Regions from separate parts of the Pseudarthrobacter sp. lyk4-40-TYG-27 genome, predicted to be linked through region 2. Evidence: riboswitches for the same ligand, from Rfam matches in the RefSeq annotation. Region 2 holds a riboswitch; each other region holds the start of a gene.
The links. Region 2 has a riboswitch for thiamine pyrophosphate ahead of QRM96_RS16020 (ECF transporter S component). Riboswitches for the same ligand answer to the same signal wherever they lie in the genome.
Positions count from the first base shown of each region.

Region 1: it holds a riboswitch for thiamine pyrophosphate, as region 2 does, so the genes downstream of both, thiC (phosphomethylpyrimidine synthase ThiC) here and QRM96_RS16020 (ECF transporter S component) in region 2, are expected to answer to the same signal.
Region 3: it holds a riboswitch for thiamine pyrophosphate, as region 2 does, so the genes downstream of both, thiO (glycine oxidase ThiO) here and QRM96_RS16020 (ECF transporter S component) in region 2, are expected to answer to the same signal.
Region 4: it holds a riboswitch for thiamine pyrophosphate, as region 2 does, so the genes downstream of both, thiD (bifunctional hydroxymethylpyrimidine kinase/phosphomethylpyrimidine kinase) here and QRM96_RS16020 (ECF transporter S component) in region 2, are expected to answer to the same signal.

Region 1 is NZ_JARVSH010000006.1:113,678-120,880, reverse strand. Features, by position in the region: gene QRM96_RS12375 (alpha/beta hydrolase) at 6-740, shown strand; gene thiC (phosphomethylpyrimidine synthase ThiC) at 737-2,587, opposite strand; TPP riboswitch at 2,583-2,690, opposite strand; gene QRM96_RS12365 (amidohydrolase family protein) at 2,771-3,853, shown strand; gene QRM96_RS12360 (VOC family protein) at 3,954-4,829, shown strand; gene QRM96_RS12355 (hypothetical protein) at 4,992-5,447, shown strand; gene rpsP (30S ribosomal protein S16) at 5,667-6,089, shown strand; gene QRM96_RS12345 (RNA-binding protein) at 6,091-6,333, shown strand; gene rimM (ribosome maturation factor RimM) at 6,453-6,998, shown strand; gene trmD (tRNA (guanosine(37)-N1)-methyltransferase TrmD) at 6,999-7,203, shown strand, end outside.
Region 2 is NZ_JARVSH010000008.1:91,850-99,052, reverse strand. Features, by position in the region: gene QRM96_RS16035 (UDP-N-acetylglucosamine 1-carboxyvinyltransferase) at 42-1,565, opposite strand; gene QRM96_RS16030 (energy-coupling factor transporter transmembrane component T family protein) at 1,672-2,472, opposite strand; gene QRM96_RS16025 (ABC transporter ATP-binding protein) at 2,469-4,016, opposite strand; gene QRM96_RS16020 (ECF transporter S component) at 4,016-4,639, opposite strand; TPP riboswitch at 4,707-4,847, opposite strand; gene QRM96_RS16015 (DUF4235 domain-containing protein) at 5,066-5,329, shown strand; gene mnhG (monovalent cation/H(+) antiporter subunit G) at 5,330-5,743, opposite strand; gene QRM96_RS16005 (MrpF/PhaF family protein) at 5,733-6,011, opposite strand; gene QRM96_RS16000 (Na+/H+ antiporter subunit E) at 6,008-6,553, opposite strand; gene QRM96_RS15995 (Na+/H+ antiporter subunit D) at 6,550-7,203, opposite strand, start outside.
Region 3 is NZ_JARVSH010000006.1:454,098-461,300, forward strand. Features, by position in the region: gene QRM96_RS13820 (hypothetical protein) at 1-43, shown strand, start outside; gene QRM96_RS13825 (thiazole synthase) at 107-919, opposite strand; gene thiS (sulfur carrier protein ThiS) at 924-1,160, opposite strand; gene thiO (glycine oxidase ThiO) at 1,157-2,446, opposite strand; TPP riboswitch at 2,442-2,560, opposite strand; gene thiE (thiamine phosphate synthase) at 2,588-3,280, shown strand; gene QRM96_RS13845 (RNB domain-containing ribonuclease) at 3,310-4,821, shown strand; gene QRM96_RS13850 (DEAD/DEAH box helicase) at 5,113-6,780, shown strand; gene QRM96_RS13855 (DNA-methyltransferase) at 6,789-7,203, shown strand, end outside.
Region 4 is NZ_JARVSH010000001.1:65,283-72,485, forward strand. Features, by position in the region: gene ndk (nucleoside-diphosphate kinase) at 1-419, shown strand, start outside; gene QRM96_RS00345 (vitamin K epoxide reductase family protein) at 483-1,151, opposite strand; gene QRM96_RS00350 (Rne/Rng family ribonuclease) at 1,588-4,980, shown strand; TPP riboswitch at 5,131-5,228, shown strand; gene thiD (bifunctional hydroxymethylpyrimidine kinase/phosphomethylpyrimidine kinase) at 5,236-6,756, shown strand; gene rplU (50S ribosomal protein L21) at 7,021-7,203, shown strand, end outside.

The DNA.
Region 1 (7,203 bases), on a different contig from region 2:
GGGTCATGTTCAAGCAGCGGGTAGTTTTCGTGCACGGCGCCGGTGCTTTCGGCGCCGCCGCGTGGCCCCGCCAGCACGGCATGGCGCTGTCCTTCGACGCCCTGTTCCTTCGCAGGCAGGGCTATGACGCCGTCGCGGAGCCGGTGGAATCATCATTTGCGGAGGACACTGCCATCGTGCTGCGGTCCCTGGCCGATGATGGCCGCGGCGCCGCCGGCGGACACGTGGTGGCGCACTCCCAGGGAGCCATTCCTGCCATGATGGCGGCCGTCGAACGCCCCGACCTCGTCTACTCCCTGACCCTGGTGGAACCGGCGTGCCTCTCCCTGACCGCGGAGCTGCCGGCCACGGCGGCACACATCAGCCTGATGAAGCCGCTTCTCGAGGTCCGCCACCAGCTCAGTGACGAGGACTTCCAACGGGAGTTCGTCCGGCGGGTCTATGCCACGGACCTGCAGCAGCCTGCCACCGCGGAGGAGAAACGGTCCGCGCGCCGGCTGCGGCTCCAGGTCCCGTCGTGGGAAGCGCCCCTGCATATTGTTCCCGGGGTCCCCACTCTGGTCCTGACCGGGGGCTGGGAGCCGCTGTACGAGGAGATTGCCGGTTACCTGCGGGAGACCGGTGCCCTGCACCGCGTTGCCGCGGGCGGGCACCGGCCCCATGATTCGGTGGAAGGCGACCGGACCATCAGGCAGTTCATCGGCGAGGTCAGCCGCAGCGAGCCGGCCCGGGCCTCCTAGCTGCCGGCGGGCACCTGCAACTCCGGAAGGTAGACCTTGCCGCCGGCGGCCAGGAACTCCTGGCTCTTCGCCCGCATCCCCGACGCCGCCTCAGTGAGCGCCGCCTGCGCCTCAGCCGAGCCGTATTCATTCCGGATGTCCTGGCTGATCCGCATCGAGCAGAACTTGGGTCCGCACATGGAGCAGAAGTGCGCTGTCTTGGCGGGCTCGGCCGGCAACGTCTCATCGTGGAACGATTCCGCCGTCTCCGGGTCCAGCGACAGCGCGAACTGGTCGCGCCAGCGGAATTCGAACCGGGCCTTGGACAAAGCATCGTCCCGCTCGCGCGCCCCCGGGTGGCCCTTGGCCAGGTCCGCTGCATGGGCCGCAATCTTGTACGTGATGACGCCGGTCTTCACGTCGTCTTTGTTGGGCAGGCCCAGGTGTTCCTTGGGCGTGACGTAGCAGAGCATGGCGGTGCCGTACCGTGCGATTTCGGTGGCCCCGATTGCCGAGGTGATGTGGTCGTAGCCGGGCGCGACATCGGTCACCAGCGGACCGAGTGTGTAGAACGGCGCACCCTTGCACAGCTCCTGCTGCCGCTCCACGTTTTCCCGGACCAGGTGGAACGGCACGTGCCCGGGGCCTTCGACCATCACCTGGACGTCGTACTCCCACGCGCGCTGCGTCAGCTCGGCCAGCGTATCCAGTTCAGCGAACTGCGCCGCGTCGTTGGCGTCCGCCGTGGAACCGGGCCGCAACCCGTCCCCCAGGGAGAACGCGACGTCGTACTTCGCGAAGATTTCGCAAAGTTCGTCAAAATGCGTGTACAGGAAGTTCTCCTGGTGGTGGGCCAGGCACCAGCCGGCCATAATGGAACCACCGCGCGAGACGATGCCCGTCACCCGGTTGGCGGTGAGCGGGACATACCGCAGCAGGACACCGGCGTGGATGGTCATGTAGTCCACACCTTGCTCGCACTGCTCAATGACGGTGTCCCGGAAGATTTCCCAGGTCAGCGCGTTGGCTTCGCCGTTGACCTTTTCCAGTGCCTGGTAGATCGGAACCGTTCCGATCGGGACAGGGGAGTTGCGGATGATCCATTCCCTGGTGGTGTGGATGTCGTCCCCCGTGGACAGGTCCATCACCGTGTCGGCACCCCATTGGGTGGCCCACTGCAGCTTGTCCACCTCTTCGGCGATGGAGCTCGTCACGGCAGAATTACCGATGTTGGCGTTGATTTTCACCAGGAACGCCTTGCCGATGATCATGGGCTCGGACTCAGGGTGGTTGATGTTGTTCGGGATGATGGCCCGACCGGCGGCTACCTCGCTCCTGACCAGTTCCACGTCGCAGTTTTCCCGCAGCGCCACGAAACGCATTTCCTGCGTGATGGTGCCCTGCCGGGCGTAGTGCATCTGGGTCACCGTATGGCCGTCGACGGCGCGGCGGGGCACCGGCCGGGCGCCCTTCCACTCCGCGGAGGCAGCGCCCCGGCGCACGGCCGAGCGGCCGTCGTCGAGCAGGTTGCGTTCCCTGCCGGTGTAGGCCTCGGTGTCCCCGCGCGCCACGATCCATTCGGCACGGAAGGGCTCCAGGCCGCGGACGGGGTCGCTTCCCGGTCCGGCCGTCCGGTAGGTCCGGAAAGGTGCGTTCGGCTGCCCGTTGGGTGATGGCTCCAGCGCGATCTCGGTGACCGGGACCCGGATGCCGGAACCGGCGTCGTCGATGTAAGCCAGTGAATGCGACTTCAGCGACTGCGTCACCCGCACTTGGGATTCGCCACTGGATCCGGTGCCGGGACCGTTGGCCGCATCGGAACCGGACGGCACCAGGGCAGGGTTCAACTGGGTGTTTTGTGTACTCAAGGGAATACTCACTTCCTTCGCCGGCATTACCCGGACAGGTTCAACGGTCGCAGGCTGCGGCAGCCCGATCTCAGCCCCTGCAGGGGCACCCGTGTGGTCAGCAACGAAGCTACCACAGCCCTTCGGAAGCCCGTTGTAACAATCGATGATGCTAGCCTGACCGGGCAACGAAAGGATGCCCGGATGGCAGGAATAATTCACTTTCGCGGACCCGTCCTGGCTGCACCGGACAGCCTGCGGCAGGGACTCTGGTCCGTGGGCGGCAAGCTCACGTTCCGCCGGCCCGCACAGCCACCCGACCGGGTACTCGACGGCTGGGTATTGCCGGGCTTCGTGGACGCCCATTGCCATATCGGGCTGGGGCCGGCCGGTCCGGTGGAGGCCGCCGTAGCGCAGGAACAGGCGCTTGCGGACCTCAACGCCGGAACCCTCCTGGTCCGTGATGCGGGTTCGCCCGCCGATACGCGCTGGATGCAGGGCGGCACGGACTTCCCGGTGTTGATCCGCGCCGGCCGGCACATTGCCCGGACCCGGCGCTACCTGCGCGGTTTCGCCCACGAGGTCGAACCCGAGGACCTCGTTGAGGCCGTGCGCAAGCAGGCCCGGGACGGGGACGGCTGGGTCAAACTGGTGGGGGACTGGATCGACCGGGGCGCCGGTGACCTGGCGCCGTCCTTTCCTGCCGCCGTCGTCCGCGACGCGGTCCAGGCTGCACACGACGAAGGTGCCCGGGTGACGGCCCACTGCTTCGCCGAAGACACCCTGGACCAGATGCTCGACGCCGGCATCGACTGCATCGAGCACGCCACCGGGCTGCTGCCACGGCACCTGCCCCGGTTCGCCGGGCAGGGCGTGCCGATCGTGCCCACCCTCATCAACATCGCCACCTTCCCGGACATTGCCGCCCAAGCGGAGCCGAAGTTTCCACGGTACGCAGCCCACATGCGGTCCCTCTGGGAGCGGAGGCTGGAGCGCGTGGCCGAGGCCCACGCAGCGGGGGTGCGCATCTTCGCCGGAACAGACGCCGGCAGCGTCATCGGCCACGGCCGCATCGCGGACGAAATCCTCGCCCTGCACGGTGCGGGCCTGCCGATGACTGCAGCGCTGGATGCAGCGTGCTGGGCAGCCCGCCGCTGGCTCGGAGCGGACGGCCTGGAAGAAGGCGCACGCGCCGATGTGATCGTCTGTCGTGAGGATCCACGGGCGGTCCCGGAGACCATCGGCAGGCTGGAACACGTCGTGCTGGGCGGCCGCATTATCCGTTGACCCAACGTGGCGCCCGGGACTTGGAATAAATTGAAGCTTCAAGTAATTTTAAGAAGTGACAGGCCGCCATCGGGACGGCCGCCAATCCAAGGAGCCTCCAATGACCGCATCAGCCAACAGCCAGGACCTGCTTCCTGCCGACCTCGCCATGGGCACGGTGATGCTCAAAGTGGGGGACATGAAGGTCATGACCGACTACTACCAGCGCGCACTCGGCCTGGAGGTGGTGGCCGAGCAGGACGGCGGACTGTACCTGGGCCGCCTTGGCCGCCCCCTGGTCCACCTGGCTCCGGCCCCCGGGCTGAACCTGCCCGGCAGGGGAGAGGCCGGACTCTTCCACACCGCGCTGCTGTTTGAAGACCAGGCCTCCCTTGCCGCCACCATCGCCACCGCGGCCCAATACGAGCCGATGTCCTTCACCGGCAGCGCCGACCACCTGGTCAGCGAAGCCTTCTACTTCACCGATCCGGAAGGCAACGGCATCGAACTGTACTGGGACCGGCCACGCAGCAGTTGGTCCTGGAACGGGACGGACGTGGTGATGGACAGCCTCGCCCTGCCCCCGCAGCGCTACCTGGAGCAGCACCTCACCGAGGAATCGCTTGAGGGCCAGCGCGTGACGGCCGCAGGCGTGGGGCACGTCCACCTCCAGGTGGGAGACGTCCAGACGGCGCGCGACTTCTACGTGGGCACCCTCGGTTTCGAAAAGACGGCGGGCTGGCACGGGCAGGCGTTGTTCGTTTCCGCCGGGCGGTACCACCACCACATGGCGATGAACGTCTGGAACAGCCGCGGGGCCGGCCCCCGCAAGGACACCCTTGGGCTGGGCGAAGTCCTCATCGAAGTTCCTTCAGGGGACGACGTCGGCGCCTTGGCTGACCGCCTCAAGGTCGCCGGAGTGACCGCGCACCACACCGGCGCCGAACTCCGGTTCGAGGATCCGTGGCGCAACCGGCTGCGGGTGGCCGTCCGCTGAGCTGCGCTGCCGGCGGAGGCCGGCCAGCGCCGAGAACTGTCCTGTGCGGCCCGGCCCGGCGCGTGCCCCTGCCGGTCCCCAGCTACTAGGCTGATTCAGTACGGCCGGGACGCGGGCAGCGCCCGGCGCGCAGTTCCGCCAACGGAAGAAGGGCAAACAGCCATGGGCTTCACCGAGATCTTTGTTGCCACCCATGACGCCGCGCTCAAACGCGCCGGCCTCCTTGATGCAGGGAGCGCGCCCGCGGCGAACGTCGGTCCTGGCAGCCAGGCCGTGCGGATCGAGGGAGTCAGCGACTTCGAAATCGAACAGCTCGGCGACGTCGCCGGGACTGCTGTCCACGCCGGTGGTGCCGACTATGAGCTGACCATGGTGGATGTCGCCAGCGACTCCCTTCTTGCAGTTCCGCCTGCCATGGTCCGTGCGCTGGCCGACCTCCTGTCCTACGAGACCGAAGGCGAGGGCAACGTCCTCGAAGACGTCGCCGAGCAGTGGGCCGCGCAGGACGACATGCCTTTCGGCGCGGCCCAGGCCCGGACCTACGTGGAGCAGCTCGCCAGGCTCGCGGCCGGGCTGGACGACGCCGAGCGGACCGGGCTGTACGTCTGGTCCGCCTGACCGGCGCCGCAGGGCCCATCCCGCGGCCGGCGCCGGCGCGAAGCGCGGCGACGTCGAGTCGAAATAAGTTCGCTGATCTGGCACAATAAACAGGTACTCGATCTGCGTGGCCCCTCTCTCCGCGTCCGGATCCTGTCCTTCGAACCCGCAAGTACGGCCCGCCCCACGGGTGCAGAACGCCGGGTTCACCCCTTTTCTGAAACAGGAGTGACCACAAAAGTGGCCGTAAAGATTCGCCTTAAGCGCTTCGGCAAGATGCGCGCCCCGTACTACCGCATCGTCGTCGCGGACTCACGCACCAAGCGTGACGGCCGCGCCATCGAGGAGATCGGCAAGTACCACCCCACCGAAGAGCCCTCGTTCATCGAGGTCAACTCCGAGCGTGCCCAGTACTGGCTGTCCGTCGGCGCCCAGCCGTCCGAGCAGGTTGCCGCCATCCTGAAGATCACCGGTGACTGGCAGAAGTTCAAGGGCCTCCCGGGCCAGGAAGGCACCCTCAAGACCAAGGTCGCGAAGGACGCCTTCGTAGCGCCGGAGAAGGGCTCGGTCATCATCCCGGAAGCCATCACCAAGAAGGCCTCCAAGTCTGACGCTGCCGAGGCCCCGGCCGACGCCGAAGCTGAGACCACCGAGGCTGAGTAGATTGCTGGCAGAAGCGCTGGAGCACCTGGTCCGTGGAATCGTTGATTCCCCGGACGACGTCAAGGTCAGTTCGAAGAACAACCGCCGCGGGGACACCCTCGAAGTGCGGGTTCACCAGGATGACCTCGGACGGGTGATTGGCCGCCAGGGCCGCACCGCACGCGCACTGCGCACCGTGGTGGCAGCACTGGCCGGCGGCGAACCGGTCAGGGTCGACGTCGTCGATACCGACCGCCGCCGCTGAGCGCTCGGCAACACTTAGTTCTGCTCCGGCCCCTCCACCACCTGGTGGAGGGGCCGGACTGCTTTGATCAACACAGTGGTTTCACCCCACACCAACCACAACCCGGAACAGAGGAAGAGATGCAGCTTCAGGTGGCGCGGATCGGCAAGCCGCACGGCATTCGCGGGGAAGTCACGGTCCAGGTGCTGACCGATGCCCCCGACGACAGGTTTGTCCCCGGCACGGAGTTCGTCGTTGAACCCGCCGCGTCCGGGCCCTTGACGCTGGACAGTGCGCGCTGGAACAAGGACATCCTGCTCCTGGGCTTCGCGGAAGTGAAGGACCGGAACCAGGCCGAAACCCTCCGCGGCGCCAAGCTCTTCATCGAGACGGAAGAACTCGAGGAAGATGACGACGAAGGCTGGTACGAGCACGAACTCGTCGGCCTCCAGGCGCGGGTCGGCTCACAGGTGGTGGGAAAGGTGACAGCCCTGGCCACCATGCCCGTCCAGGACCTGTTGACCGTGACCACCCCGGCGGGCGAAGAGATCCTGGTCCCCTTCGTGGAGCAGATTGTGCCCGAGGTCAACCTTGAGGAGGGCTTCGTCCTGCTCACCCCGCCGGACGGCCTCTTTGAACTGAACGCCGGCGACGCCGCATCCCCGGAACCCGAAGGCCGGGAATAGATGCGGATCGACGTCGTCAGCATCTTTCCCGAATACCTTGCCCCGCTGGAGCTCTCACTGATCGGCAAGGCCCGCCAGGACGGGATCCTGGACCTGCATGTCCACGACCTCCGCAGCTTCACCACTGACAAGCACCGTTCCGTGGACGACACTCCGTACGGCGGAGGCGCGGGGATGGTCATGAAGCCCGAACCGTGGGCGCAGG
Region 2 (7,203 bases):
AATTCCGGGCGCAGCTGCTGATCATGACGAAGCATGAACGCCTAGTCCTGGAAGTACTCCACCTTGGCGCCGATGGTGTTGAGGCGTTCCGCCAGGTCCTCGTAGCCGCGTTCGATCACGTAGATGTTGCGCAGCTCGGAGACGCCCCGTGCGGCGAGCATGGCCAGCAGCAGGCAGGCAGCGGGGCGGAGCGCCGGCGGGCAGCCCACCTCCGCGGCACGCCACTTGGTGGGTCCGTTGACGTAGATCCGGTGCGGGTCCAGCAGCTGCACCTGCGCACCGAGCCGGTTCAGCTCTGTCAGGTAGATGGCACGGTTTTCGTACACCCAGTCATGGATCATGGTCTGCCCGTGGGCGTTCGCGGCGATCACGGCAAAGAAAGGAAGGTTGTCGATGTTCAGCCCGGGGAACGGCATGGGGTGGATCTTGTCCTCGGGCGCGCGCAGCTCCGACGGCTTGGTGGTCACGTCCACCAGCCGGGTGCGGCCGTTGCGGGCCATGTATTCGCCGGAGATTTCGAGCTTCTGCCCCATCTGGCCCAGGGTGGCCAACTCGATTTCCATGAACTCGATGGGTACCCGGCGGACCGTGACCTCGGAATTGGTGACGATGCCGGCCGTAATCAGGCTCATGGCCTCAATCGGGTCCTCGGACGGGAAATACTCGATCTCGGCGTCGATCACGGGCCGGCCGGTGATCCGGAGCGTGGTGGTTCCCACGCCCTCGATGGCCACCCCGAGCATCTGCAGGTAGAAGCAGAGGTCCTGCACCATGTAGTTGGGGCTGGCGTTGCGGATCACGGTTGTTCCCGGCCGGTGGGCCGCCGCCATGATCGCATTCTCGGTAACGGTGTCCCCCCGTTCGGTGAGGACGAAGGAACGGTCCCTGGTGTCCGCGGGAGGCGCCTGGACCGTGTAGAAACCGGCGGTGGCTTCCACGGAGAGCCCGAATTCGCGCAGTGCCTGCATGTGGGGTTCCACCGTGCGGGTGCCGAGGTCGCAGCCGCCGGCGTAGGGCAGCCGGTACTCCCGTGACTCATCCAGGAGGGGGCCCAGCAGCATGATGACGCTGCGGGTTCGCCGGGCCGCGTCAACGTCCATCCCTTCCAGGTCCAAGACGGCCGGGCGGCGCAGGCGCAGATCAGTGTCGTTGAGCCAGGTGCATTCCACGCCGATGCTGGTCAGCACTTCAACGATGCGGTTGACTTCTTCGATCCGGGCGAGGCGGCGGAGCACGGTGGTGCCCCGGTTGATCAGGCTGGCGCACAGCAGCGCCACGCCGGCGTTCTTGCTGCTGTTGACGTCCACCGCGCCGGAGAGGGTGCGGCCGCCCTCCACCCGCAGGTGCGTCATCCTGGGCTTGCCCACGTTGACGATGCTCCGGTCGAAGATGGTCTCCAGCCGCTGGATCATCTTGAGGCTGAGGTTCTGCTTGCCTTGTTCCATCCGGGCGACGGCGCTTTGGCTGGTTCCGAGTTCGGAAGCCAACTGGCCCTGGGTCCAGCCCTTCTCGGTCCGGGCGTTCCTCAACATGGCGGCGACGTGGCCGGCGGTCTCCTGAGTCATGACGAAAATATATCATAAATGAGATAGAAGGCCGGAGCGCGGCCATCCGTGTGTTTATATGGTCTGACCTACCCGCTACATGCGATAGTACCGGCAGGTAACCCTGCTAGCTGCCCAGCCACACCATGTTCCAACGGCCCGCGGCAAGCGCCGCACCGAGGGCGCACCCGGCGATCAGGACGCCGCCGCCTACCACCCACAGGTCCAGCACACTGAACGTCGATTCGCGGGCCCAGGTTCGCTGCCCGCCGCCGAAACCCCGCGCTTCCATGGTCACGGCAAGCCTCGACGCGCGGCGGATCGCCTGCACCAGGAGCCCGAAACTTTGGCCCAGGGTCGCCTTAACCCGCTGGACCACGTTGCCGCGCGACCCCACGCCGCGGGCACGCCGGGCCATCCCGATGGTCTGCCATTCCTCGGCCATGAGCCCCACCAGGCGCATCGCCGCCAGGGTTCCCAGGACGAACCGGTGCGGCAGGCGCGCCTTCTGTGCCAGCGCATCGGCAAGGTCCGTCGGATCGGTGCAGCTCATCAGGAGCACCGCCGGAAGGGCGATCGCGAAGCCCCGCAGCAGGAAGCCGATGCCCAGCTGGAGGGAGCCTTCGCTCATGGTCCAGATGCCGGCGTCGAGCAGGATCCTCCCGCTGTCCGGCGCCAGGATGGAAGTGCTCCAGCCGCCGATGGCGGCGGCGAGGATCAGCGGCCAGCCCCGCTGCCAGAGCAGGGACACGGTGAGGCCGGCCAGGGGAAACAGGATCAGTTCGAAGACCAGCGCCACGGACGCGGAAACCCAGTCGATGGACAGCGCCAGGACCGCGGTGATCAGCACGACGGCGGCAAATTTGCTCAGCGGGTTGGCCCGGGCAAGGAGGGCGCGGTTGCCGTCCAGGGTCAGCTGCTGCCTCATGGCGCCACCGGTTCCGTGGCGGCCATCCGCAGCTCGGCCCCGCCCAAAGCTCGGGTGAATTCGGCGTCGTGGGTCACGGACACCACGGCCGTGCCGGCGTCCAGGAGTTCGGAGAGGAACGAGGCCAGCTCCGCCCAGGTGTTGGCGTCCTGCCCGAACGTCGGCTCGTCCAGGACCAGCACCTGCGGGCTGGCGGCCAGGACCGTGGCCACGGACAGCCGACGCTTCTCACCGCCGGACAATGTGTAGGGATTGGCGTCCACCAGCTGGGTGAGCCGCAGCCGCTCCAGCAGCTCCTCCACCCGGTCCTCGCCGTGGCCCAGGTGCCGCGGCCCGAACAGCAGCTCGTCCAACACCTTGCCCGTCACGAACTGGTGCTCCGGTTCCTGGAACACGGTGCCCACCCGTGAGATCAACTGCTCTGCCTTCCACGCGTAGGGGTCGATCCCGGCACCGCGGCTAAGGTCCACGGCGGCCGACACCTTTCCGGACACCGGTTCAAGGAGCCCGGCAAGGGTCAGTGCGAACGTTGATTTTCCGGCGCCGTTCGGGCCGGTGACGGCCAGCGCCTGGCCGGCCCGGACCTGCGCGGCAACACCCTCCTGGACAGGAACCGGCGGAATCTTGCGGAAGCCTTTGCGGCGGGGACGCTCGCGGGAGACCGCCAGGTCTTCGGCTGCAAGCAGGAGGTTGCCGGTTACGGCGGCGGGGATGCCGGACTGGCGGCGGGTGGCCGGCACATACCCCGGCACCCAGACTCCGGCCGCCGTCAGCATGGCCCGGGCCTCGCCGAGCACCCGGTCCGGAGGTCCGTCCAGGAGCACGGCGGGATCCGAGGCGGAGCCCGGCTGCAGGACCACGATCCGGTCCACCAGGTCCTTCCAGACGGAAACCCGGTGCTCCACCACCACCAAAGTGGCCCCGGTCTTGTCGAGGCAGCGTGCCACGGCGTCCCGGACCTCCAGGACGCCGTCCGGGTCGAGGTTGGCGGTGGGCTCGTCCAGCAGGATCAGCCCGGGACGCATCGCAAGGATGCCCGCCAGCGCCAGGCGCTGTTTCTGACCGCCGGAGAGGGCCGACGTCGGGTGGTCCAGCGGGAGGTGGGACAGTCCGACGTCGGCAAGCGCCTCGTGCACGCGCGCCCAGATGGCGTCGCGGGGCACGGCAAGGTTCTCGGCGCCGAAGGCGACGTCGTCCCCCACCCGGGAGAGGACCACCTGCGTCTCCGGGTCCTGCTGCATCAGGCCGGAGCGGCCGCGACGCTCGCGGGGAGGGGCGCCGTCAACCAGCAACGAACCGGACTCGTCCGCATCGCCGGCCTCGCCGTCGTCGTTGATGTCGCCCAGGACCCCGGCGAGGGCATGCAGGAGCGTCGACTTCCCGGCACCCGAGGGACCGAGCAGGAGTACCCGCTCGCCGGGGCGGATATCCAGGTCGAGGGCGTGGACGGCAGGTTTGGCCCTACCGGCATGCCGCCAGCCCCAGCCGCGGGCCGTGACGGCGGCAGGGCGCACGCCTCCTGCGGCGTCCTGGGAAGGTGCCATCAGGAGAAAACTGGCTCCGTTGCAGCCTTGCGGGACGCGAAGGAACTCAGCACCCCGGTGCGGGCCAGGCCGCGGGTGGCGAGCCAGGACAACGCGCCCGCCAGCACGGCGCCGGACACCGTGGTCAGGACGATGTAGGCGAGCTTGTCCGCCCCGGAGTAGGCAATGTTCCAGCCCCACGGTGCGAATGAGTCATTCAGGCCGCAGAAGAAGCCCGCGGCCGCCCCCGCCACGAGGGAGACGGGCAGGTTGAACTTGCGGTAGACGAAGACCGCGAAGATGATTTCCGCGCCCAACCCCTGGATGAAACCGGAGAAAAGGACGGAGGCGCCGTATTGGGAACCCATCAGGAGCTCGCCCGTTGCGGCCACAGTTTCGCAGAACAGGGCGGCTCCGGGTTTGCGGATGATGAGCATTCCCAGCACGCCGGGAATCATCCAGCCGCCGGCCAGGATCCCGGTCAAGGGCGGGTAGGCGGCGTTCATGGGGGCCGACAGGGCGGCGGCGCCCTGGTCCCAGGCCCAGAAAATGACCCCGCCGGCGATGGCCACCAAGGCCGCCACCACGATGTCGACGACGCGCCAGGACTTACTGGTGGTCTTCTTGATTGCAGCAGTACTCATGTGATCCTCCTGGGTAACAGGAGGGGAAAGTGGCTCCGGCTGGCGGACCGTTGCCGGTCCGGCCGGACACTTTGAGAACTCGACTCCCTTGCGCCGGTACTAACCGGATCAGGTTCGAGGGTCTGCGGCTGTCCCGCACTCTCAGCGCCCACCTGCGGTTCCCGGCATGGCCAGGTTGTCCGACGGCGGCGCTCCCCTGTCGTTTTTGAATGTTGATGTTCGCGTGTAAATACTGCCCGGTTTGGGCGTGGTCAAGTTTACACCTGGCGGGGGCGGGCGGCGGCCATGCCGGCTGTTGAGCCGGATGTGACCGCGGACCGCCGTCAGCGGGCCCGAGAGGATGCCGGCCATGCCCTTGCCCGGACCGGTCCGGGTGTACGGCTAGGCTGTAGGCAGTCCGTTTTCCGCCCGCAAGGAGTACTAGGAATGAACCTTTTCATCAAGCTGCTCGGTACCGCGGTGAGCCTGGGCGCAGGCCTGGTCGGCACCAAGCTCGTCAACACCATCTGGGAAAAGACCACCGGGCAGAAGCCGCCCAGCGGCAAGGGCGAGGACGTGCCCACCAGCCTGCGGTCGGCCTTGACTTTCGCACTGATCTCCGCGTCCGTCAGCGCCATCATCCAGGTCCTGGCCAACCGGGGCACCCAGCGCGCCATCACCCGCTTCGCCAAGACGCAGGACATCGTCTAGCTACTGGCGGTTTTCGCCGTCGTCGCGGTTGTCCGTCAGGGCAGCCTCGGCGGCGGCTTTTTGCACTACGGCCTCGAGCTCATCGGCGGCGAGCAGCTCCCGGTGCAGGTGCTTGGTGCGGTAGCCGGCCCGGCCCACCATGTGCGCGGACACCGGCACCGTGAGCAGCTGGAAGATCCAGGCCACCACCAGGACCGGCCAAACCCACCAGCTGCGCATCTGCAGCCCTATGGCTGCCAGCAGCAGGAACAGGCCCAGGACCTGCGGCTTGGTGGCGGCGTGCATGCGGCTCATCAGGTCCGGGAAGCGGAGCAGCCCGATGGCGGCGCCCAGGGACAGGAGCGCACCCGCCACCATGAACACCGCGGAGGCAAGGTCGATCCACGCGTCCGCGCCGGAAAAGTCAGGATTCATGGGGGTTCACCCTCCGGTCGGCGACGAACCGGGCCACCGTGACCGACCCGATGAACCCAATGATGGAGATGGCCACCACCAGCATCAGGTTGTTCAGGTGCCGGTTCACGGCCATGTCCACGCACAGGGCCCCGCCCAGGATGGCGAGCAGGACATCGGCCGCAAGCACCCGGTCCAGCAGCGAAGGGCCGCGGGCAATCCTGATGATGGCCCCGCCCGCGGCGAGGGAGAAGATGACGGCCGTGACCGCCAGGACAACAGGCATCATGCGGACGCCTCCATTCGGACGGCTTCGAGTTCTTCGGCGGACCCCATGATGCGGATCAGGCCCGCTTCGATGGACCGGACCTCGTTCCGCAGGCCCTCGATGTCCTGCTTGGAGGTGATGTTGAGTGCGTGCAGGTACAGGGTGGAGGCCGGGCGGTCCACCTCCACCACCAGGGAGCCGGGAATCAGGGAGATCACGTGCCCGGTGGCGGTGACGATCAGGTCCTGGTGGCTCCGGAGCTTCACCGCGACGACGGCGTTGGTCACCTTGGGTCCGCGGACGGTGGCCAGGTACAGGACCTGGCCGCTGGCAACCACCACTTTCGCCAGGAAGGCAAAGGCGAAGGGCACGGCGTACAGGATGTTGAACCGGCCGCTGAGTTCCACCGGCGGAAGGTAGAACAGCCTGGCAACGCCTACCGCCAGCAGGGCACCGAAGAGCAGGTTCCCGGGGCTGAAGTCCTGCCACAGGGCACCCCACACGATCACCAGCCACACCAGGAGGGGAAGCTCCTGCCGCAGCGAAATCCGTTTGCGGCTCATCGTCCTCCTCCCGTCACGGTGGCCGGAACGGCGGTATTGCTGCCGAGGACCGACTGGATGTAGGGGGCCCGGTCCAGCATGTCCCGCGCAGCATGGTCGGAGAGCCCGAACAGCGGCCCGGCGAACACGGTGAGCGCGACGCCGAGCACCACCAGGCCAAGGGTTGATCCCACCATGGTGCGCGGCAGGAGCGTGACCGTGTTGAGTTTGGCGCCCGGACCGGCGGCGCGCCCCGAGGGGCCGGCCAGCAGCACGGGGTCCGGATGTTCGGCGTCCTCCGGCTTCCGCCAGAACGCCCGGTTCCATACGCGGGCAATGGCCAGCAGCGTCAGCAGGCTGGTCAGCACCCCGCCGATCACCAGTGCGTAGGCCAGCGGGGTCCCCAGCTCAATGCCGGCCTGCAGCAGCCCCACCTTGCCGAGAAACCCTGAGAACGGGGGGATGCCGGCCAGGTTCATGCCGGGGATGAAGAACAGCATTGCCAGCAGGGGCGAGAGCTTGGCCAGGCCGCCCAGCCGGTCAACGGAGGAGCTGCCGCCGCGGCGTTCGATCAGGCCGGTCACCAGGAACAGGCTGGTCTGGATGGTGATGTGGTGGGCCACGTAGAAGACCGCAGCCGCCAGCCCGGCCACGGAGGACATGGCCAGCCC
Region 3 (7,203 bases), on a different contig from region 2:
ACGCCATGACACCGAACGGCTGAACGCGGTCCTGCGGGGCTGAACCGACCCTGAGTAAAGCTGTGGCCACCACCCGGACGGGTGGTGGCCACAGGCTTTTTGGGGGCTAGAGGAACTCGGCCCGGCCCTCCATCGCCGATGAGGCCAGGGCGTGTTCCCGGCGCGGGATGCGTCCGGCTGCCCTCGCCAACCGTCCGGAAACCACGGCGTGCTTGAACGCTTCGCCCATCAGCGCCGGGTTCTGCGCCCGCGTCACGGCTGTGGCCAGCAGGACGGCGTCGCAGCCCAGTTCCATGGCCAGGGCGGCGTCGGAGGCCGTACCGATGCCCGCGTCCAGGACCACGGGAACCGAGGCCCGGGAGACGATGAGTTCGATGTTGTGCGGGTTCAGGATGCCCAGTCCGGTGCCGATCGGTGCGCCGAGCGGCATCACGGCGGTGGCACCAAGATTTTCCAGCCGCAGCGCCAGCACGGGATCGTCGTTGGTGTAGGCAAAGACCTTGAAGCCGCGGTTGACCAGCTGCTCGGTGGCGTCAACGAGTTCCACGGCGTCCGGCAGCAGGGTCTGCTCGTCGGCGATGACTTCCAGCTTCACCCAGTCGGTTTCGAGGGCCTCCCGGGCCAGTTCCGCGGTGAGGACAGCGTCCCGGGCCGTGAAGCAGCCAGCGGTGTTGGGCAGGACTTTGATCCCGTGGTCCACCAGCAACTGGAACAGAGAGCCGGTTTCCGCGGTTGAGTACCGCCGCATGGCCACCGTGGTCAGTGCCGTGCCGGAGGCCAGGAGCGCAGCGCCCAGGCCGTCCAGGCTGGGTGCACCGCCGGTGCCCATGATGAGCCGGGATCCGAGGGCGACGCCGTCGATCACCAGGGTGTCATCTGCGGCTTGGCTTGCGGTGTTGATGGTGCCGGTTTCGGTCATGGGGTCAGCCTCCTTGGACTGCAGTGACGAGTTCGATGTCGTCGCCGTCGGCGAGCGCGGTACCGAACCATTGACTGCGCGGCACCACCTGGGCGTTGTGGGCGACGGCGACGCCCAGTTTCCTGCCGTCCGTCGCCTGGCCGTTGGGGGCCAGCGGCCGCCCGGTGACCTGGCTGACGAGCGTGGTGATGGAGGCGCCGTCCGCCACGGTGTGCGGGTTTCCGTTGAGGGTGATGTTCACGCTGTCTCCTTCAGATGGGGGCTGGGGACGGCCACGGCCGACCCGGAAAAACGGTCCGGGCTGAACGGTGCCCAGCGGGGATCGGCGGCCCCGTCCAGGAGTGCCGTGCAGATCGCGGCGGCGGCGGGCGTGAGCAGCACCCCGTGCCGGAAGAAACCGGTCGCGATGACCAGCCCCGGCACGTGCCCGTCGGCTGGGCCCCCGGATCCGAAGGACGCCGCAACCCGGCCCAGCAAGGGTGCATTGTCGGGGGTTCCGGGGCGCGCCCGGGCGGTGCATTCCAGGAGTTCAAGTTCGGCGACGGCGGGCACCAGCGCCTGGGCGTCCCGGAGCAGCTGGTAGACGCTCCCGGCGCTCACGGCGTCGGAGAGGGCGTCCTCCCGTTGGGAGGCGCCGATGACTACCGTGCCATCCTCCCGGGGCACGATGTACACCGGGATCCCGTGGACCAGCCCGCGCACCGTGGCTGTCACCAACGGGCGGAGGTGCTGCGGCACGGAAAGCCGGAGGATGTCCCCGTGCACCGGCCGCAGCGGCAGGTCAAGGCCGTGGGGCAAGCCGTCAAGGGACGCCGCGTGCAGGCCGTTGGCCACGACAGTTTCCCCCGCCAGGACTGTGCTGCCGCTCCCAAGGCGGACGCCGGCCACCGTCCCGTCCTTCCACAGCAGTCCGGCCGCCCGCTCCGGGACGGCAAAACCTTCCGTTGCACCGGCAACCGCCACCGTCGGGGTTTCCCGTACCGTTGCGGCGAGCGCCAGGCGCACGGACGCTATCAGCCTCCTCGGGTCCACCTGGTGGTCGGCCGGGGTGTCCAGCGCACAGGAGATCCCCGGGCTCAGCAGGGGTTCGCGGCTGCGGGCTTCACGCACGGTCAACGGTGCCACCTCCAGGCCGCTGGCCTGCTGCACTGCGCGCAGGTCCATCAGCGCCCGCCGGTCGGCAGCGTCGACACCGACAGCGAGGGTGGGTGTCATCAGGTAGCCGGTCCCGGCTCCGGCTGCTGCGGCGACGCCGGCAGCGAAGCCGGGCCAGCGGGATGATGCGTCGAGCATGAGCTCCAGGAGGTCCTCTTCCTGGTAGTGCAGCTCGCTGACGGGGGCCAGCATGCCGGCAGCGGCCCAACTGGCGCCGGCGCCGGGCGCGTCATCGATGAGCGCAACGGACCGGCCGGAGCGCTGGATCTCCCAGGCGATTCCGTGTCCCACCACTCCGGCGCCGATGACGGCGACGTCGGCCCGGATGGCGTCATCGCCAGGTCCGGGCAGGCAGTTCCTGGTGCTGGTCATGGTGTGGTTCCTTCCCTACGCCGGTATTAGCCGGATCAGGTCAAGCGGTCGGCTCCGACGCCCTCTCAGCCCGGCGCTTTGTGACAGCTGCCGCGGGCTCCCGCAGTACCAGCCCAGTTTAGAGGAACTAGGCTGGCAGGCATGAATATGTCCCCCTCCTCCTTTCCTGCCCTTGGGGCGGCCCGACTGTACCTCTGCACGGATGCGCGCCGGGACCGCGGCGACTTTGCCCGGTTCGTGGATGCCGCGTTCGCCGGGGGCGTGGACATCATCCAGTTGCGCGACAAGAGCATCGAGGCGGCCGAAGAACTGGACCTGCTGGCGGTCTTGAAGGAGGCCGCGGTTCGCCACGGGCGGCTGTGGGCCGTTAACGACCGGGCCGACATCGCGGTGCTGTCCGGCGCACCGGTGTTCCACATCGGCCAAAAGGACCTCCCGTTGGCTGCGGCCCGGACGCTGGTCAACGGCAATGCGGCCATCGGGCTGTCCAGCCACAGCCCGGAGCAGGTGGATGCCGCCCTCTCCGCCGCTGCCGGGCCTTCCCACCTGGACTACTTCTGCGTGGGGCCTGTCTGGGCCACGCCCACCAAACCCGGCCGGACCGCCGTCGGGCTGGACCTGGTGAAGTACGCCGCCAAGGCTGCCGCGGAAGTACCCAACCCGGTGCCGTGGTTTGCCATCGGGGGCATCGACCACGGAAACGTGCACCAGGTGGCGGAGGCAGGAGCACGGCGGATCGTGGTGGTGCGTGCCATCACGGAGGCGTCGGATCCCGCGGCCGCTGCGGCCTCCCTGCTCGACGCGCTGGACGCTGCCGGCCCCGGGCCTGCGTAAACCCAGGACTTGGAGTTACGCTGACTTTTGTGTCACATCATCGGTTGGCTCCCAATGTCCGCGACCACCGGAACGCCTTGGAAGAGGCACTGGGCGCGTTGCGGACCGAACTCGAACTGCCGGGGCCTTACCCGGCCGCGGCAGTGGACGACGCCCGCGCCGCCGTGGCGGCCCTGAAGCTGCCGTCCTATGACCTGACCGCCGTCGCATTCGTGACCATCGACCCCGCCTCGTCCACGGATCTGGACCAAGCCGTGTTCATCGAGCCGGACGGGGGCGGCTACCGGGTGCTGTACGCGATCGCCGATGTTCCTGCATTTGTTGCGCCGGGTGGTCCGCTGGATGCTGAAACCAGGCGCCGCGGGCAGACGTTCTACGCTCCCGACGGCCGGATCCCGCTGCACCCGGAGGTCATCAGCGAAGGGGCCGGGAGCCTGCTGCCGGGCCAGGAGTGTCCGGCTTTCGTCTGGGAATTCACGCTCGACGCCGACGCAGCAGTGATGTCCGTGGGCGTCAGGCGGGCGCGGATCCGCAGCCGCGACAAGCTCAGTTACAGAGGTGCACAAGCAGCCCTCGACGCCGGCACCGCTCCCCCGGTGCTGCAACTGCTCCGGGAAGTGGGGCTGAAACGGGTGGCGCTTGAGCGGGAGCGCGGGGGCGCCAGCCTCAACATGCCGGAGCAGGAGATCGTTCAGCTGCCCGACGGCGGCTACCGGATCGACGCCGCCCCGCAGCTTCCCGTGGAGGACTGGAACGCGCAGATTTCGCTGATGACGGGGATGGCGGCCGCCCAGCTCATGCTGGAAGGCAAGGTGGGCATCCTGCGCACCATGCCGGCCCCCGATGAGCGGTCGCTGAGGCATTTCCGGCTGCAGACCGAAGTGCTTGGCAGGCCGTGGGACGGCGAAGTCAGCTACGGCGAGTACCTGCGGTCGCTTGACCCCACCGATCCCCGCCAGCTGGCCATCATGCATTCGGCCGGGATGCTGTTCCGGGGCGCGTCCTATACGGCGTTTGACGGGACGGTCCCGGACGACGGCATCCAGTCCGCCATCGGCGCCGCCTACGCCCACACCACCGCCCCGCTGCGCCGGCTGGTGGACCGCTTCGTGCTGGTAATCTGCGAGGCCCTCAGCAACGGCGGTGATGTTCCGGAGTGGGCACGGGAGGCGCTGCCGCTGCTGCCGGGAATCATGGCCGGTTCCGACCAGCTGGCGTCGCGGATGGAGCGGATGGCGCTGGACACGGTGGAGGCGGCATTGCTGCTGAACCACATCGGCCAGGAATTCGACGCGATCGTGATTTCCGGGTCCAAGCCCCAGAACGGGAACGGCAACGGATCCGCCAAGAACGGCAATGGAAACGGTAACGGAGCCACCAGGAACGGCAACGGGAACGGCAGTTCCGGGATCATCCAGATCGCCGAACCGGCGGTGACGGCCCGCTGCGCCGGCGAGCTGACGTCCGGTACCAAGGTGCGCGTCCGGCTGCTGTCCTCCGACATCACCACCCGGCAGATCCACTTCGAACTGGTTCCATAAGGGCCCGATGGACGCGGCAGGAAGGGGCAACACGGGGATTTCGCCCCTGTACGGCTAGACTGGGAAGGTAGAACTGGATGCCCGGTCGTTGATTTCCTTGATTTGAAACCAACAAGCCCGCCCCTACGCGATCTTGAGATTTGCCAGTTGGTCACCAGTGCCAGCATTAGATAGCCCGCGATCGGCTTCCACTGGATTAGCTTGCGCGCCCGAGCGTGCTCCGGAACGGCCAGGACTGGCCGGCCCGTTGAGCAGGCAGCGCCATTGCCCAAATGAATAAGGAAACTCCCCGTGAGTGAATTGCATACCCACCAGCTCCTGACCGATGCGTCCGGCACCGAGACCATCGAGCCGGAAGAGACCATCATCTCGGACGAGACCCCGCACGAGATCGCGGAGAAGTCCTTTGCCGACTACAACGTCCGCGCGGACATTGTCGAGTCCCTCGCCGACGCCGGGATCACGCACCCCTTCCCCATCCAGGCCATGACCCTGCCGGTGGCCTTGGCGGGCCACGACATCATCGGCCAGGCCAAGACCGGTACCGGCAAGACCCTGGGCTTCGGCATCCCGGCGCTGCAGCGGGTCATCGGACAGGACGACCCCGGCTACGCCAAATTGGCCGTCCCGGGCGCCCCGCAGGCCCTGGTCATTGTCCCCACCCGCGAGTTGGCAGTGCAGGTGGCCAACGACCTCCAAACGGCCTCCCGCAAGCGCAACGCCAGGATCACCACCATTTACGGTGGCCGCGCCTACGAGCCCCAGGTTGAAGCACTCCAGCAGGGCGTCGAAGTAGTAGTGGGTACCCCGGGACGCCTGATCGACCTGTACAAGCAGAAGCACCTGAGCCTGAAGAACGTCAAGCTCGTGGTCCTCGACGAAGCCGACGAAATGCTGGACCTGGGCTTCCTGCCGGACGTTGAGACCCTGATCGCCGGAACCCCGGCTGTCCGCCAGACGCTCCTGTTCTCGGCAACCATGCCCGGCCCCGTCATCGCGATGGCGCGCCGCTACATGACCCAGCCCACCCACATCAGGGCAGCCGATCCGGATGATGAAGGCCTCACCAAGCGCGACATCCGCCAGCTCATCTACCGTGCGCACAGCATGGACAAGACCGAGGTGGTGGCACGCATCCTGCAGGCCCGGAACCGTGGCCGGACCATCATCTTCACCAAGACCAAGCGCACCGCCGCCAAGGTGGCCGAGGAACTGGTGGACCGCGGTTTCGCCGCCGCAGCCATCCACGGCGACCTGGGCCAGGGCGCACGCGAACAGGCGCTCCGCGCGTTCCGGAACAACAAAGTGGATGTGCTGGTGGCAACGGACGTCGCCGCCCGCGGCATCGACGTGGACGATGTCACCCACGTGATCAACTACCAGTGCGTCGAGGACGAAAAAATCTACCTGCACCGGGTGGGCCGCACCGGCCGCGCCGGCAACAAGGGCACTGCAGTCACATTCGTCGACTGGGATGACATGCCGCGCTGGGCGCTGATCAACAAGGCCTTGGGCCTGAGCGTCCCCGAGCCCGTGGAAACCTACTCCTCCTCACCGCACCTCTACAGTGACCTCGACATCCCCGAGGGCACCAAGGGACGTCTCCCGCGCGACAAGCGGACCTTGGCCGGCGTTGACGCCGAGGTGCTTGAGGACTTGGGCGAAACCGGCAAGAAGAACAGCCGCGGCGGCCGGGACGCCTCCCGTTCCCGCGAGCGCGACGGCCGGGGACGCGGAAAGGACGACGGCGGAAAGGCCGGCGGCCGGGACTCCGCCCGCTCCGGTGAGCGCCGTCGTCGTACCTCCGACTCCGCCCCTGCCGCCGACGCAGCCGCCCCCGCGGCCGACGGCGACCAGCCCTCGCGCACCCGCCGTCCCCGGACCCGCACCCGCCGCCGCAACGGCGAAGTGGTTGCCGCCGCGGACAAGGGCGGACAGCCCGGCAGCTCCGAGGGCTAACTGCGTCGATGACAGACACTGTTTGGGCGCCGGACGGCGGCAGCCTGGTGGTTCACGCGGACAACGCGGAGTACCTCCCAACACTGCCGGACGGCGCCTTCACGCTGATCTACGTGGATCCGCCCTTCAACACGGGCAGGCCGCAGCAGCGGCAGGAAACCCGGATGGTGGCCAACGCTGAAGGCAGCGGGGACCGGGTGGGTTTCAAGGGCCGTTCCTACGACACCATCAAGGGCGCGCTGCACCGCTACGACGACGCGTTCAGCGACTATTGGTCTTTCCTGGAACCGCGGCTGGTGGAGGCGTGGCGCCTGCTGGCTGATGACGGCACCCTTTACCTGCACCTGGACTACCGCGAAGTGCATTACGCCAAGGTGATGCTGGACGCCATTTTCGGCCGGGCATGCTTCCTGAACGAAATCA
Region 4 (7,203 bases), on a different contig from region 2:
TGACCACAGAGCGCACCCTCGTCCTGATCAAGCCCGACGGCGTCGCCCGTAACCTGACCGGCGCCATCCTGGCCCGGATCGAAGCCAAAGGCTACAGCCTTGTTGAGCTGAAGAAGGTTGACGCCACCCGCGAACTGCTGGAGCAGCACTACGAAGAGCACGTGGGCAAGCCCTTTTACGAGCCGCTGGTGGAGTTCATGCTCAGCGGCCCGGTCGTGGCAGCCATCTTCGAAGGCCACCGCGTCATCGAAGGCTTCCGTTCACTGGCCGGGACCACCGATCCCACCACGGCGGCGCCGGGCACCATCCGCGGCGACTTCGGCCGCGACTGGGGCCTGAAGGTCCAGCAGAACCTGGTGCACGGCTCGGACTCCACCGAATCCGCCGGGCGCGAGATCAAGATCTGGTTCCAGGGCTGACAGGCCCCGGAACAGAAAGAAGCCCTTGGTTCTTCGGAACCAAGGGCTTCTTTCGTCTGCGGCCTAGAAGCCGGAGGTACCTGCGAACACCTGGATGAACGCAAAAAAGATGGTGGCGATGACGGCAACATACAGCAGCGCCGTGATGATCCAGCCGGAGTCACCGAGGATGCGGGTTGCCCGGGCGGGCAGGGGGATCACTCCTGCTGTGATGTTCCTGATGGTGGTCCAGACGAAGAGCGGGATCATGGCCGACCACACGATCATGCAGAACGGGCACAGGATGTGGATGGAGTACAGGGCCTGGGACCACAGCCACACGACGAATGCGAAGCCCAGCGTGACGCCCGCCTGCAGGCCAACCCAGTACCAGCGGGCGAAGGTGGCGCCGGCGAGCAGGGCCATGCCTACGGTAATGATGATGGCGAAGGCCACGATTCCGATGAACATGTTGGGGAACCCGAACAGTGAACTCTGCCAGGTCTGCATGACCTGGCCGCATGAGATCCACGGATTCACATCGCAGACGGTGGTGTGGTTGGGGTCCTTGAGAACCTCGAGCTTCTCCAGGACAAGGGTTCCGGAGGCAAGCCATCCCACAATTCCAGTGATGACCAGAAGCCAGCCGAACGGCCGGTTCCGGGTCATCCGGGGAAGGTTTTCGGCAGCAGCGGTGCGCGGCGCAACGGCTCGATCGCTTTCGTGGGCGCTGACGGGGGAGATGCTGGGCATGGGTGTGGCGTCCTTTTCATCCGGTGCTCCTGTGCCTGATTGTAACGCCGGTGGCTGGTCCCGCCACCCAGGAAGGCAGGAGCAGCGCGGGCCTCCGCGGCGATCCGGCCCGGGTATGAGAGAATGAACGTGGCTGGAAGCCGATCCACATTCGGACTCCGGTCCGGTGGTTTGTTCCCAAGACCGCCAATGATGAGCAGGGCAGGCTTCGGAATTCTCCGGCACTCCCGCGACTCCATTGAGCGGCACCTGGTTGTGGCACGCAGAACAACGGGTTTCAGAACATCCACCGGCTCCTGTGGGCTGCCGCACCCCAATGACGGTGCGAACCCGGGAGCATCCATTTGACTTCTGTCAACGCCTGCGGGTTTTGACAATATGTGCCCCAATGGGTGCCGGATGTGGCGGTACGTCAGGGGCAGGAGTGTAGCCACATATGGATATTGATCGAGAACTGGCCGTTAACGACGAAGCAGTGGCCCCGGAGGCCGCTGCTGCACCGAAGAGGGCTCCAAGGGTCCGGCGCAAGGCGGCGCCCAAGGCTGCCGAAGCCGTAGCGGACGAAGCTGCCGCACCAGAGCCTGCGACCGACGCGCCGGTGGAAGAACCAGCCGCGGAGAAGAAGGCCCCGGCCCGCCGCACCCGCGCCCGGAAGAAAGCCGACGCCGCCGAACCCCTGCCCGCGTTCGCCGACGACGCTGCGTCCACCACCGCCGCAGCCGTTGCCGCAGTTGAGGTATCCGCACCGGCGCCGGCCGATGAGGGCCCGGCTGCCGGCCCCGCCCCGGATGCCGCGGCGGACGTCGAAACGAAGCCTGTGCGCCGCCGTCGGGTAGCCACCCGCAAGGTCGCTTCCCCGGCTCCGGCCCCGGAAACTGCAGCGGCGGAAGCTGCTGCCGCCGCTCCGGTGCAGGACGCCGTGGAGGAAACCGCATCGGAGGAAACCCCCGAGGCGTCTGTTGCTGCCCCGGAAGCCGCCGCCCCCGCCGTCGAGGAGGTCCCGCAGGCGCCGGTGCAGGCACAGGAGCCCGCCGCCGCACCTGCAGCTCCCGAGGCCGGAAGCGACGCCGCGTCCACGGCGGCAGCAAGCCCCTTTGGTTCGCTGTTCCTGGAACCAGGTTCCCCCACGTCAGTCCTCTTCCAGGCGCCGGACCTGAGCACCGTGGTCCGCCCCGCGACGCCCGCGGCGGAGGACGCCGACGAAGAAGAGGCCGACGACGCAGACGATTCCGCCAGCCGCCGCCGGCGCCGCAGCCGTGGCCGCCGTGGCCGCAGCCGCATCGGCGAGCGGACAGATGAAGACGTCGAGGGCGGCACCGGTGACGCCGATGCCGAAGACGAAGCCGACGAGGACGCCAACGGCCCACTGGAAGACGGCGTGACCTCCCGCCGTCGCCGCCGCCGCCGCCGCGGTGACCAGGACCTGGAGTTGACCGGTGGGGAAGGCGACGATCCGCCCAACACGGTGACGAGGGTCCGTGCGCCGCGCGCGGTCAGCGAAGCGCCGGTCAACAACCGGGTCACCAGCGTCAAGGGCTCCACCCGCCTTGAGGCCAAGAAGCAGCGCCGCCGCGAATCCCGCGATACCGGCCGCCGCCGCACCGTGATCACCGAAGCCGAGTTCCTGGCCCGCCGCGAATCCGTGGACCGCCAGATGATCGTCCGGCAGCGCGACGACAGAATCCAGATCGGCGTCCTCGAAGACGGCGTCCTGGCCGAGCACTTCGTGTCCAAGACCCAGCAGGACTCGTTGATCGGCAACGTCTACCTGGGCAAGGTCCAGAACGTGCTGCCGTCCATGGAAGCTGCTTTCGTGGACATCGGACGCGGCCGCAACGCCGTGCTCTACGCCGGCGAGGTCAACTGGGAAGCCGTCAACCTCGAGGGCAAGCAGCGCCGGATCGAAAACGCCCTGAAGTCCGGCGACACTGTCCTGGTCCAGGTGACCAAGGACCCAGTGGGCCACAAGGGCGCCCGCCTCACCAGCCAGATCTCCTTGCCCGGACGCTACCTGGTGTACGTGCCCGGCGGCTCCATGACCGGCATTTCCCGCAAACTGCCGGACGTCGAACGCAACCGCCTCAAGCGCATCCTCAAGGACCGCCTCCCCGAACACGCCGGTGTCATCGTCCGCACCGCCGCAGAGGGCGCCTCCGAAGAGGAACTCACGCACGACATCAACCGGCTGCGCGCACAATGGGAAGGCATCGAAAGCCAGTCCACCTCCACCAAGGTCCTCGCCCCCGAACTGCTGTACGGCGAACCTGACCTGACCATCAAGGTGGTCCGCGACGTCTTCAACGAGGACTTCTCCAAGCTGATCGTCTCCGGCGAGGAAGCCTGGGACACCATCGAGGCCTACGTCACCTACGTCGCCCCGGACCTGGTGGGCCGCCTCGAGAAATGGACCAAGGACCAGGACATCTTCTCCGCCTGGCGGATCGATGAGCAGATCCACAAGGCACTCGAGCGCAAGGTGTTCCTGCCCTCCGGCGGATCCCTGGTCATCGACCGGACCGAAGCCATGACCGTGGTGGACGTCAACACCGGCAAGTTCACCGGCAGCGGCGGCAACCTCGAGGAAACCGTCACCAAGAACAACCTCGAAGCTGCCGAGGAAGTGGTGCGCCAGCTGAGGCTGCGCGATATTGGCGGCATCATCGTGATCGACTTCATCGACATGGTGCTCGAATCCAACCGGGACCTGGTCCTGCGCCGCCTCGTCGAGTGCCTGGGCCGCGACCGGACCAAGCACCAGGTTGCCGAGGTCACGTCCCTGGGCCTGGTCCAGATGACCCGCAAGCGCATGGGCACGGGCCTGCTGGAAGTCTTCGGCGAGCAATGCGAGGCGTGTGCCGGACGCGGCGTCGTGACCCACGACGATCCCGTGGAGCACCGCCGCGCCAACATCGTGGCGGCCGAACACCACGTCCAGCGCGCCGACAACCGTCCCGAAGCCCGCGGGGAGGCCCACCGCCCCGACGGACAGCGGACCGATGCCGGCCAGCCCGGTGCACGCCCCGAGCGGAAACGCCGCCGTGGACGCGGCGGCCAGCAGGCCGAGGCAGTACCGGCGCCGGCAGTGCACGTGCACACTGTGCAGCCGGATCCCAGTGACGCCGAGCGGCACGCCAAGGCTGAAGCCACCCGGCTCGCGTTGGCCAACATCGCCGCGGCGGCCCACGCGGCGCACCTCCACGACGACGAGCTGGCAGCTGCCCGGCACGCGCCGGCAGAGCAGGCTACGGCCCCGCAAGCACCGGTCCAGCCTGCACCGGCAGCTGACGGGGAAAAGCACGACGCCGATACGCACGGGCGTCCCGCGGCGGTCCTGACGTTCGGCGGCGAGAAAGTCCCGCTTCCGTTCGTGGAGCACGCGGAGGATCAGCAGCCCAAGCCCGCCCTGACGCTGGACCGGCTCGCGGAAGCATTCGCGCACCTCGGCCAGCCGGTTTCCGCCGTCGAGGACGCTCCAAAAAATCCTGCAGCGGCTGAACCGGCACCGGAACAGGCCGCACAGGAGCCCCGGCCGCAGGGCGGCGAAGCCCCTTCGCGGGCCGCGGAAGCACCGGCTGAAAAGGACTACTCCGACCACACGCTGGAGCAGACAAGGCAGCGCAGGCCGCGCCGCCACCGGGCCGCCAGCCGAGCCCAGGGCGCCGCGAACGAAACCGCCGTCCAGCACCATGAGAACGTCCAAGCCGCAACTACCGGGCACTCACACGCAGCCAAGGCCCCCGAGCCCGCGAACCAGCAGCCTGCTGATAGCGGCAAGCGTTCCGAGGAACCCATCATCCTCGGCGTGGGCGTCCCGGCTTCGGAGCTCTAAATTCCGGCAAGCCACGGCGTCGAAAGGTGAAGTCCCCGTCTCGTGGACCATTCCCCCCGAAAGTACAGGGGGAACAGTCCACGGGGCGGGGACTTCCTGCATCTGGCCGCTGTCACCTTTAGCCGGGCACCGCGCCACCGGCTAGGCTGGGAAACCGACACGGGGTGCCGCGCAGAAGGCCGGCTGAGATCCACACCCGTTGAACCTGTCCGGCTAGTACCGGCGAAGGGATGTCTGTTGTCTTCGACCCTCTCCATGCCCCTGCCAAGTGCCTCCACTGACGCCTCCGGCACCCCTGCGGGCCGCGACATCCCACGGGTCCTCTCCATTGCGGGCTCGGATCCATCCGGCGGAGCAGGAGTCCAAGCGGACCTGAAGAGCATTGCAGCGCACGGCGGATATGGCATGGCCGCCATCACGGCACTGACGGCGCAAAATACCCGTGGCGTTGTGGCCGTCCACGTCCCGCCTGCTGCGTTCCTGGCGCAGCAGCTCGATGCCGTCAGCGACGACATCACCATCGACGCCGTCAAGATCGGCATGCTCGGCGACGAAGCGGTGATCCGCACGGTCCAGCAATGGCTCGACAAGGTGCGTCCCGCCGTCGTAGTCCTGGACCCGGTGATGGTGGCCACCAGCGGCGACCGCCTGCTGAAGGAAACCGCCGAAGCCGCCCTCCGCGACCTGCTCCCGCTTGCCCACCTCATCACCCCCAACCTGCCCGAACTGGCCATGCTGGTGGGCGAAGAGCCAGCGGGGGACTGGGAAGGTGCGCTGGACCAGGGCAGGCGCCTGGCGGATGCCACCGGCGCCACCGTCCTGGTAAAAGGCGGACACCTGTCAGGCGAAGGCTGCCCGGACGCCCTGGTGAACACCGCCGGTGTGCTGGCCCGGGACGTGGTGGAAGTGCCCGGCCCCCGCGTCAACACCCGCAACAGCCACGGGACGGGTTGTTCGCTGTCCTCTGCCATGGCCACGGTCCAGGCCCGGTTGGGCGACTGGGAAGGGGCGCTGCGGACGGTCAAGCCCTGGCTGGCCGGAGCGCTTGAGGATTCCGGCAGGCTGGAGGTCGGCCACGGGAACGGGCCCGTGCACCACTTCCACCATGTGCGGCCCCACCTGCCGGAAGGCGGCTTCGCGGCCAGGCTCTGGGCCGAAGCCCGGCAGGACCTGGCGGATATTTACGCCCTGGACTTCATCCAAGGCCTGGTCTCCGGCGAACTGGCGGAAAAGGACTTTGCCTACTATCTGGCCCAGGACGCCCAATACCTCAACGGCTACTCCCGGGTCCTGGCCCGTGCCAGTGCCCTGGCCCCCTCCGAAGAGGAGCAGCTGTTCTGGGCAGGCTCGGCCCGGCAGTGCCTGGAGGTTGAATCGGAACTGCACCGCTCATGGCTCAGCACCCGGCCCGGGCAGACGGGCCTGGGACCCGTCACCAAGTCCTACGTCGACCACCTCACAGCCGTCTCGGCGTCGGGCAGCTATGCCGTCCTTGCCGCCGCCGTCCTGCCCTGCTTCTGGCTCTACGCCGAGGTTGGCAGGACACTGCACGCCCGGTTCCTCGCGGCGGGCGAACCGGACGGGCACGCCTACGCCGCGTGGCTCCGCACCTATGCCGACGAGGGCTTCGCCGAGGCCACCCGGCAGGCCATCGCCATGGTGGATGCGGCCGGACGGAAGGCCTCCGACCATGAACAGGCCGCCATGGTCACGGCGTTCAAGCAGTCCTGCCGGCTCGAAGTGGAATTCTTCGACGCGCCGCGCATTCACTCCTGACGCCCAACGGCGGCGCCCCGGCTACAATGGATACGCACGGTTGCGGCGCTGCATGCCATGCTGTGGTTACTATCACAGCCGGCCCTCCGGAACCAGCCTCATTTGCGGCTGGAGACGGATTTAGCGTATTCTGGATCTTCGGTGCTTACGCCAACACTTGGGTTATGACCCCACGGCGTTGAGGCACAGCGAGAAACCAGGCTTTTATTGAGTCGGTTCCGCACGCAAATTTTGTTATAAACGTCGAGAGAAGTGAGTTCCCAAGTGGTGTACGCGATTGTCCGCGCAGGCGGCCGCCAAGAGAAGGTTTCCGTTGGAGACTTCGTTACCCTGAACCGCGTCGCCGGTGGAGCCGGCAGCACCATTGAGCTGCCCGCACTGCTCCTGGTTGACGGTGACAAGGTCACCTCCGCAGCCAAGGACCTGGCCAAGGTAACTGTTACGGCT